One region of the Enterococcus casseliflavus genome, then DNA from elsewhere that is predicted to be linked to it. Evidence: riboswitches for the same ligand, from Rfam matches in the RefSeq annotation. Region 1 holds a riboswitch; the other holds the start of a gene.

Region 1 (3,974 bases):
TCGAATAAGAGATAGTATAAGTAAACAAGAGTATGTAGATCCATTTAAATAGTTAAAGAGAGATAGGGCTGTGAGCGGTTGGTGGTCATTTAAAAAGCCCCTTTTAAGGGGCTAGCGAGTGGTGAGCCCTTCTAGGGCTGTTAAAAAGCCACCCGTTTCACGGGTGGATATTTACTGTAAGGGCAGTTTGGGTGCAGTTGACAGAAGGACAGCTTCTATATTACAATGAAAAAAACTCGTTCAAAAAAGAAAGAGGTATATTGATGAGTGTCGTAGGTATCTAATCAGCCAATTAAAACAAATAAGCAAAAACAGACTGTTTATTTGTTGTGCCTGTAGATACCGATAAAAATCGTTATTGATGAATCAGGTGATGGGAGACTATCGCTTTTTTTGTACACTTTTTTGGACGGGGATCTGATCGGAATCCTCAGGCACAAGAAAGGATAACTCATGAAGATACCTCAAGCAACTGAATTTGAACAAATTAAAGAACAAGTAAGTAAAAAAATAATCAGCGATTACGGCAAAGCGCGCTTTGCGAATGAAAAACCAGCAGCGACGATCCACTCTGCCCAAAAACGAGTGACAGAGACCACTGAAGCGATGGCACTATTAGCTGCTGGTCGTCAAGTGCCTTTTATGGGGCTGCAGCATGTCTTACACCATACGGAGAAAATTGAAAAAGGGTTTGTTTTAGAACCACAGGAGCTTATCGAATATGGAGACTTTTTACGGTCTTTTCGAATTATCCGTCAATTGTTCGAAAAGAATCAATCGATTGCCCCAAGATTACATCAATATGCACAAGGGTTAGAAGACTTTTCTGAAATCGCCGAAATGATTTTCCAAAAGATTCGCAATGGTCAGGTTGATAGTAATGCCAGCCGAGAATTGCGGAAAATTCGCGGTACGATCGAAAAATATGAAGCTGATCTGAAAAAAGTTTTTGCAAAGTTTTTTAAGGAAAGTCGCTATTTACAAGAAAATCGTGTCATCAAAAAGAACGACCGATATACGTTACCTGTGCGTGCTGAATTTCAACAGCAATTTAACGGAACGATCATCGAACGTTCCAATAAACGAGCGACTGTCTTTATTGAGCCGGAGGCAGCTGCCCGTTTAAATGATCGATTGATCTTGGCGCAAGCAGAAGAAACAGCCGCTCAATACCAAGTGTTGTCAGAGTTGACAGGAGCGATCGCCGAACAAATGAACGCCGTGTTTGCCTGTCTTGACATTTTAGTTGTGCTGGATATTATTTTTGCTCGGGGAAAATATTGTCGAGAAATCAATGGGCAGGCGATAACTATGACTGAGGAAGAAGTTTTGCTTTTTGATCAAGTCCGTCATCCTTTGCTGGGGAGTGATGCGGTTCCTCTTTCTTTAAAACTTGGCGAAGAAAACCGCTGCATGGTCATCACGGGTCCAAATGCTGGAGGCAAGACCGTCGTCTTAAAAACCGTTGGACTTGTTTGCGCCATGGCTCATTATGGCTTATTTCCAGCACACAATGGCAAAAGCACTGTTCCGTTTTTAAAAAGTCTTTGGATGGATATTGGCGATCAACAAAGTCTGGAAAATTCTTTAAGTACCTTCTCTGGACACATGTCGAACATTGCTCAGATTATGAAGAATGCTACCCGACACAGTATTGTTTTATTGGATGAAATCGGCAGCGGCACTGAGCCCAATGAAGGGGCTGCTTTGGCGATCGCCATCATGGAATCCATCTATCGCTCAGGAGCTTTAATGATCGCAACAACGCATTATGGTGAAATCAAGCAGTTTGCCGTCGATCATCAAGATTTCGAAACAGCGGCAATGGCTTTTGATGCCAAAACCTTGACACCAAAATATCGTTTGCTGACGAATGCAGTCGGTGATAGTAATGCGTTTTGGATTGCCGAAAAGATGGCAATCCCCGTTGACGTAGTCCAAAAAGCAAAGGAATATTTAAAGCATAAAACCTATTCTTTTGAGAAGCAGCCTTTTGAAAAGGGGAAGAAACAACCCCCTCAACAAGAAGCCAAGATAGATCTTATTTTTCAAAAAGGAGACTTGGTCTTTTCAACAGAACATAACCAGCGCGGGCTTTTTTATGAGTATTTGGAACAAGGACAAGCGAAAATTTCAATTGAGAAACAATTTTTTGTTGTTGCCGCACGTCGCTTGCAACTCCTCACAAAGCGAGAGGTGCTCTATCCCGCAGGTTATGATCTTGATCAGCTATTCGTTGAGTTTGCGCAGCGCAAGTTTACTCGAGATATTGAACGGGGATCAAAAAAAGCGCAGAAGCAGTTACGAAAAGCAGCGCAAGAACGGCAAACCAATCGACCCGTGGATTGATAGATTAAGAAAACTTTCAATCGATAGACCAAAATCAAGCAAGCAGTCCTTTTTCAGCACCTAGAAAAAGGACTGCTTTTTTTAAATGTTCGTTTTTTTAATAACGTCCTTTATCGATGCCGTTCCTTTGTTTGGATGATTATTTTGGTTTTTTTTTCTTTATAGAGCAGAAAATATTCGAAATATCTAAATTCTTTAAGAAAAGTTAAAGAAAAATAAAAATAACAGAGAATTGGTTGTATCTTTATTCGAGGAAGGGTACCATTCATATTGGATTGAAAAATAACATATAACCTTGTTAGGTGAGGCTCCTATACAAACACAAGCTATTGCGCAGAAACGTCGAAAGACGCCAATGTGTAAAACAGGAATTGTCGGATTAAGGCTTTTCATAAAATAGCTAAGAGAGCAAATGACTTTCTTTACGTTGTATAGTGCTAAAACTCGGACGATGAGATTGCTGCTAAAGTCTGACGTCCTAAGAGAAGTGAGACTTTTTTGCTTTTCTTTCTGATGGATGACGAAGCTCATAGAGCAAAATAACTGGTACCGTCTGAACACCTACTCCAAGGCAAGAGGAGTGGAAGCAATGATAGAAAAAAAGAAGATCGATTGGCTGCTGATCATAGCTTATTTGCTATTGAGCCTTATCGGTCTTTTAATGATTTATAGTGCAAGTTCATACCGTTTATTAACGAGAGATCAACCACCAGCGTCGCTATTTATCCGTCAATTGGTCTTTTTGTTACTTAGCTGGGTTCTTTTATTCATTATTCAGCGGACGCGAAGAGAGATTTTGCTTAGCAAATACTTAGCGATCGGTCTGCTAGCATTTGGGATCTTTACCTTGCTCTTAGCTCGTTTGCCCTTTTTCGGTGTCTCTGTTAATGGGGCACAACGCTGGGTCTCGATCGCAGGGATTCAATTTCAACCATCAGAGATTGTGAATGTAGGGATGGTCTTGTACCTTGCTCATTACTTTCAAACTGCAAAAACCACCTTGCAGGAAATGAAACGTCCGCTTTTCGTTTTGTTTTTGTGCTGTGTGTTGATCCTGATTCAACCGAAAGTAGCCGGTGTGATGATTTTACTCTTTCTAGCATTTGTCATGATAACTACGGTACAAGTCCCCGTGAAGCTGACGGCTCTTTTATTTGGTGGCTTAGTGATCAGTCTATTCCTGGTTGCCCTGTTGATCATGTTTTTAGGCGACAATGATTTATTGCCCCACATGTTTATGCACGTATATAACCGAATTCGCTTAGTAGGCGATCCATTCTCCGACCCTTACAATCAGGGGTTCCAAATGATCCATTCTTACTATGCTTTATTTAATGGAGGGCTTACTGGTCTCGGTTTAGGAAACAGTATTACGAAAAAAGGCTTTTTACCAGTTGCGGAAACCGATTTTATTTTTTCCGTTTTAGTAGAAGAGCTTGGCTTGCTTTTCGGGATTTTTGTTATTGGCTTATTATTCGTAATCATCTTACGTTTATTTATTCGTTCCGCAGCTATTGAAAACCCTCAGATTGGATTGATATTGCTAGGAACAAGTACATTACTTTTGTTGCAAACAAGTATCAATATAGCCAGTATTTTAGGGTTGATGCCGATGACGGGGGTAC
Region 2 (3,974 bases), 110 kb from region 1:
TTGTCCAAAGCTTGGTAAGTTGGAAAATCCGCATTGACTTGCTCCAAAATCGCTTGGAAATCAAGTGCTTTTTGTTTTTTTGCCATCTTGACACACTTTCCTCTCTGATATAAAAATTCACTTTCGTATGTAACAGGGTTTAAATCTGTACTATCGAAATTTCATTTACTCTTATAAATTATCATTTAACTTCGAAAATGACAAGTGAAAAGGGTATTTTTTTTAATAAAACAATTCCCACTGTAGCAACTCTTAAGAAAACATTAGTGAAATTAATCACATTAAAGCAATCGCTTTCTTCAGTTTTTTCTTTTCAGATTCTTTTTTTTATTTAAGAATAGTACAGCAATCATCATTTTGCTAAACAGATTTACCATTAACCTCCTTTTATTACTTGTGAAGGATTCGACTTGAATCAAAAAGAATTTTCTTAAGATGAGAAAAAAATAATACAGAGATCGGATAAAAAGAAACAGATCGGCAATTCTCCCCTCCATAGGAAGAACGCCGACCTGTTTTTTTAAATCCATTCTTTCGTTACATGAATGTAAATGCGTTTGGCAAATTCAACTGTTACTAAATAAGCGAAATTGATACCAATAAACCATGGCCAGTAGCTTGATGGCAGCGCCGCAAAATCGAAGACGGTGTGCAATGGCGTCAAGATAACTAAGAAGCCAACTGCAATTGCTAAGACGCTGGAGATCAGGACTGCCGGTGAAGCAATACTATTGATAAATGGTAATTTTCTTGTTCGGATCATGTGAACAACTAAGGTTTGTGTCGTTAAGCCGATCATAAACCATCCTGCTTGGAACAAGGCTTGCTCTTGGATCGTATTTGCACTAAAGACATGCCACATCACAAAGAAGGTCAAAATATCAAAGATGCTGCTGACCGGTCCAATGCCGACGGTAAACTTCAATAGTCCGCCCACTTGCCATTTGACTGGTTTTTCTAACTCTGCTTTGTCTACGTTATCCCATGGAATCGTCAATTGTGCCATATCGTACACCAAGTTTTGAACCAACAATTGAATGGACAACATTGGTAAGAAAGGTAAAAAGGCACTAGCAACTAAAATCGAGAAAACATTCCCGAAGTTCGAACTCAACGTCATTTTGATGTACTTCATCATATTGGTAAATACTTTGCGCCCTTCGATGACCCCTTTATCAAGGACATTCAAACTTTTTTCTAATAAAATGATCGAGCTGGCATCTTTGGTGATATCCGCTGCTGTATCAACCGAGATGCCAACATCTGCCGTGCGTAAAGCAGGCGCATCGTTGATGCCATCTCCCATAAAGCCGACCGTATGGCCTGCTGCTTGAATGGTTTCAATGATTCGTGATTTTTGCATTGGGTTTAATTTTGCAAACAGATTGGTTTTTGCAGCTTTCGCTGCTAACTCTTCATCTGATAGATGATCAATATCGGTTCCCAATAAGTATTTATCTGCATCGATACCAACATCTCGGCAAACTTTTTGCGCAACGATCGCATTATCTCCAGTCAACACTTTGACATTGATGCCATGACCGTGTAAAGAAGCAATCGCTGTTTTGGCTGTTTCTTTTGCTGGATCTAAGAAGCCCATAAAGCCAATCATGATCATGTCTTGTTCGTCTGCTACAGAATAAACGGCATCTGCGTGGGCATCGCGTTTTACGGCAACCGTTAACACACGCATCCCTTGTTTATTCAAGCGCAGGTTCACTTGACGTAATTGCTCTCTCAATTGAGGAGTCAGTTCCATCACTTTGCCATCAACTTCTACGTACTTGCAGACTTGCTCCATTTCTTCAGCTGCACCTTTTGTGACCATTAGTTGATGACCATCCGCATTGACAACAACCGTCAAGCGGCGACGTGAAAAGTCAAAAGGAATCTCATCGATTTTTGTCACATCGTTAAATGGCGCTGCCAAACCTTCTTCTTCATAGTAGTTTAGGACTGCGATATCCATCAGGTTTTTCCACCCTGTTTGATAGTAAGAATTTAAATAGGTCATATCAAGAACCTGTTTATCTTCTACGCCAAACGGGTTTAAATGTTGTACCAGCACGACACGATCTTCGGTGATCGTACCCGTTTTATCGGTACATAGCACATCCATTGCACCTAAGTTTTGAATTGAAGGCAATTCTTTGACGATCACTTTTTCTTTTGATAAAGAGATCGCCCCTTTGGCTAAGTTACTGGTAACGATCATTGGTAGCATTTCTGGCGTCAAACCAACTGCTACTGCAATCGCGAAGAACAACGCTTCGCCCCAATCACCCTTGGTTAATCCATTGATCAGTAAAACGATTGGGAAAAGAACCATGACCATTCGCAACAATAGCTTGCTGACTTTTGTTAAGCCATCTTCAAAGGTTGTTTTGCCCCGTTTCGTGGTCGCATTTTTAGCAATATCGCCAAAGAATGTACTTTGACCGGTTTTCAATATAATGGCTTTTCCTTGACCACTTAAGACATCGGTACCCATGAAAACAAGATCTTGCATATCTAGTGCAGAAATTTGTTCATCGCTTTCTTTGATCCCAGCATCGACAAATTTTTCAACGGGCATTGATTCGCCTGTTAATGAAGATTGATTGATAAATAAATCTTTGGTCCAAATCAAGATCGCATCCGCAGGGATCATGTCGCCGGTTGCTAAGGTGACGATGTCTCCTGGAACGACCTCATCCATTGGAATTTCTCTCGTGATTCCATCTCTGGTTACGGAACAAGTATTTTCAATAAGTTCTTTTAACGCTAAGCTTGCTTTTTGGGAACGGTATTCTTGGACGAAAGTAATCATGACACTGGCTAAAATCATGATTCCCATCACAATCACTGCTTCAATATCGCCTGTTACAAAAGAAATAATCATTAATAGGGCTAAAACTAACACAAAGGGATCTTTAAAAGCGCCTAAGATCATCAACCAAGCGGGTGTTGGTTTTTGTGCGTCGACTTTGTTTGGACCATACTCTGCTAAACGTTCTGCAGCATCTTCTTCCGATAACCCTTGGAAGGAGGTCCGCATCTCCATCAACAATTCTCTTTCGGTCAATTTTGCAAGTAATTTTAGTTCTTGATCTTTAGATAGTTTTTTTAACATCTTTTTTTCCTCCTAGCACTTAGGAGTTGCTTACGCCACCCCTAGCGATTCGATAACTACTCCGCTGTTTCATCTGGGGACTGGGGTATTCCATGTGAATCTTCCTTTCTTTTTATTAGGTAAGTCACTGTGGAACGCGCGCAAAAGACACAAAAAAACGCACGCTCCCAATAAGCATGCGTAAAAAACTCATGATCATTGTAGAGCTTTAGCACTATAGGGCGTAGATAGCAAACTTGCTATCAGCTGCTTTGGGTTTAACCTTCACGATTAGACCTGTCCTACCAACTAAGCATCTCTCGATGCTTTTGCGGCAGCAGCTTGTGTCCATATAGGAGCCTCACCTAACAATTATTTGTATAAAATGTCAGTTCGTCGGAAGTCTTTCTTCCAACTACCCACATAATAACTGCTATCCTAACCAATGTCAACAGCATCTAAGGAAAAAAGCACCCTTTTTTCCAAGTTTTCTATAGGTTTTCAAATGAAAGGTCTTACAATAAAATAACAACGTTAAAGAACTGATGTGATTTTATATTTCAAAACATTTGTATCTATGTGCTTGTATTCCTTTGTTCGCGCAGACTGCTTCAAGTTAACTAATGCCATACCGCCCTATTCACTATGCTGATATTCCATTAAAATCAAAAAAGACAGCTAAGAGACTAATCAAGGTCCCATAACTGCTTTTTAGAAAGGAATAGCCATTGAGAGTTCTGACTATTTTGTCCTAGCAATACTGATTTGTATTACTTTAAAGTGTGACAGGAGTTGCAGTAAATTAATCAGCTAGATTATCAATAGCATATTGCGCTTGCTCTGGGGTATATTTATCTCCGTATTCAGATACTAGCTGATCATA

Evidence for each region. Region 1 has a riboswitch for magnesium ahead of P0G38_RS08080 (FtsW/RodA/SpoVE family cell cycle protein). Riboswitches for the same ligand answer to the same signal wherever they lie in the genome.
Region 2: it holds a riboswitch for magnesium, as region 1 does, so the genes downstream of both, mgtA (magnesium-translocating P-type ATPase) here and P0G38_RS08080 (FtsW/RodA/SpoVE family cell cycle protein) in region 1, are expected to answer to the same signal.

What each region holds. Positions count from the first base shown of each region.
Region 1 is NZ_CP119393.1:1,665,296-1,669,269, forward strand. It holds gene tnpA (IS200/IS605 family transposase) at 1-52, shown strand, start outside; gene P0G38_RS08075 (endonuclease MutS2) at 454-2,349, shown strand; M-box (ykoK) riboswitch at 2,637-2,812, shown strand; gene P0G38_RS08080 (FtsW/RodA/SpoVE family cell cycle protein) at 2,939-3,974, shown strand, end outside.
Region 2 is NZ_CP119393.1:1,559,979-1,563,952, reverse strand. It holds gene pdhA (pyruvate dehydrogenase (acetyl-transferring) E1 component subunit alpha) at 1-86, opposite strand, end outside; gene mgtA (magnesium-translocating P-type ATPase) at 521-3,112, opposite strand; M-box (ykoK) riboswitch at 3,300-3,471, opposite strand; gene P0G38_RS07595 (Ltp family lipoprotein) at 3,894-3,974, opposite strand, start outside.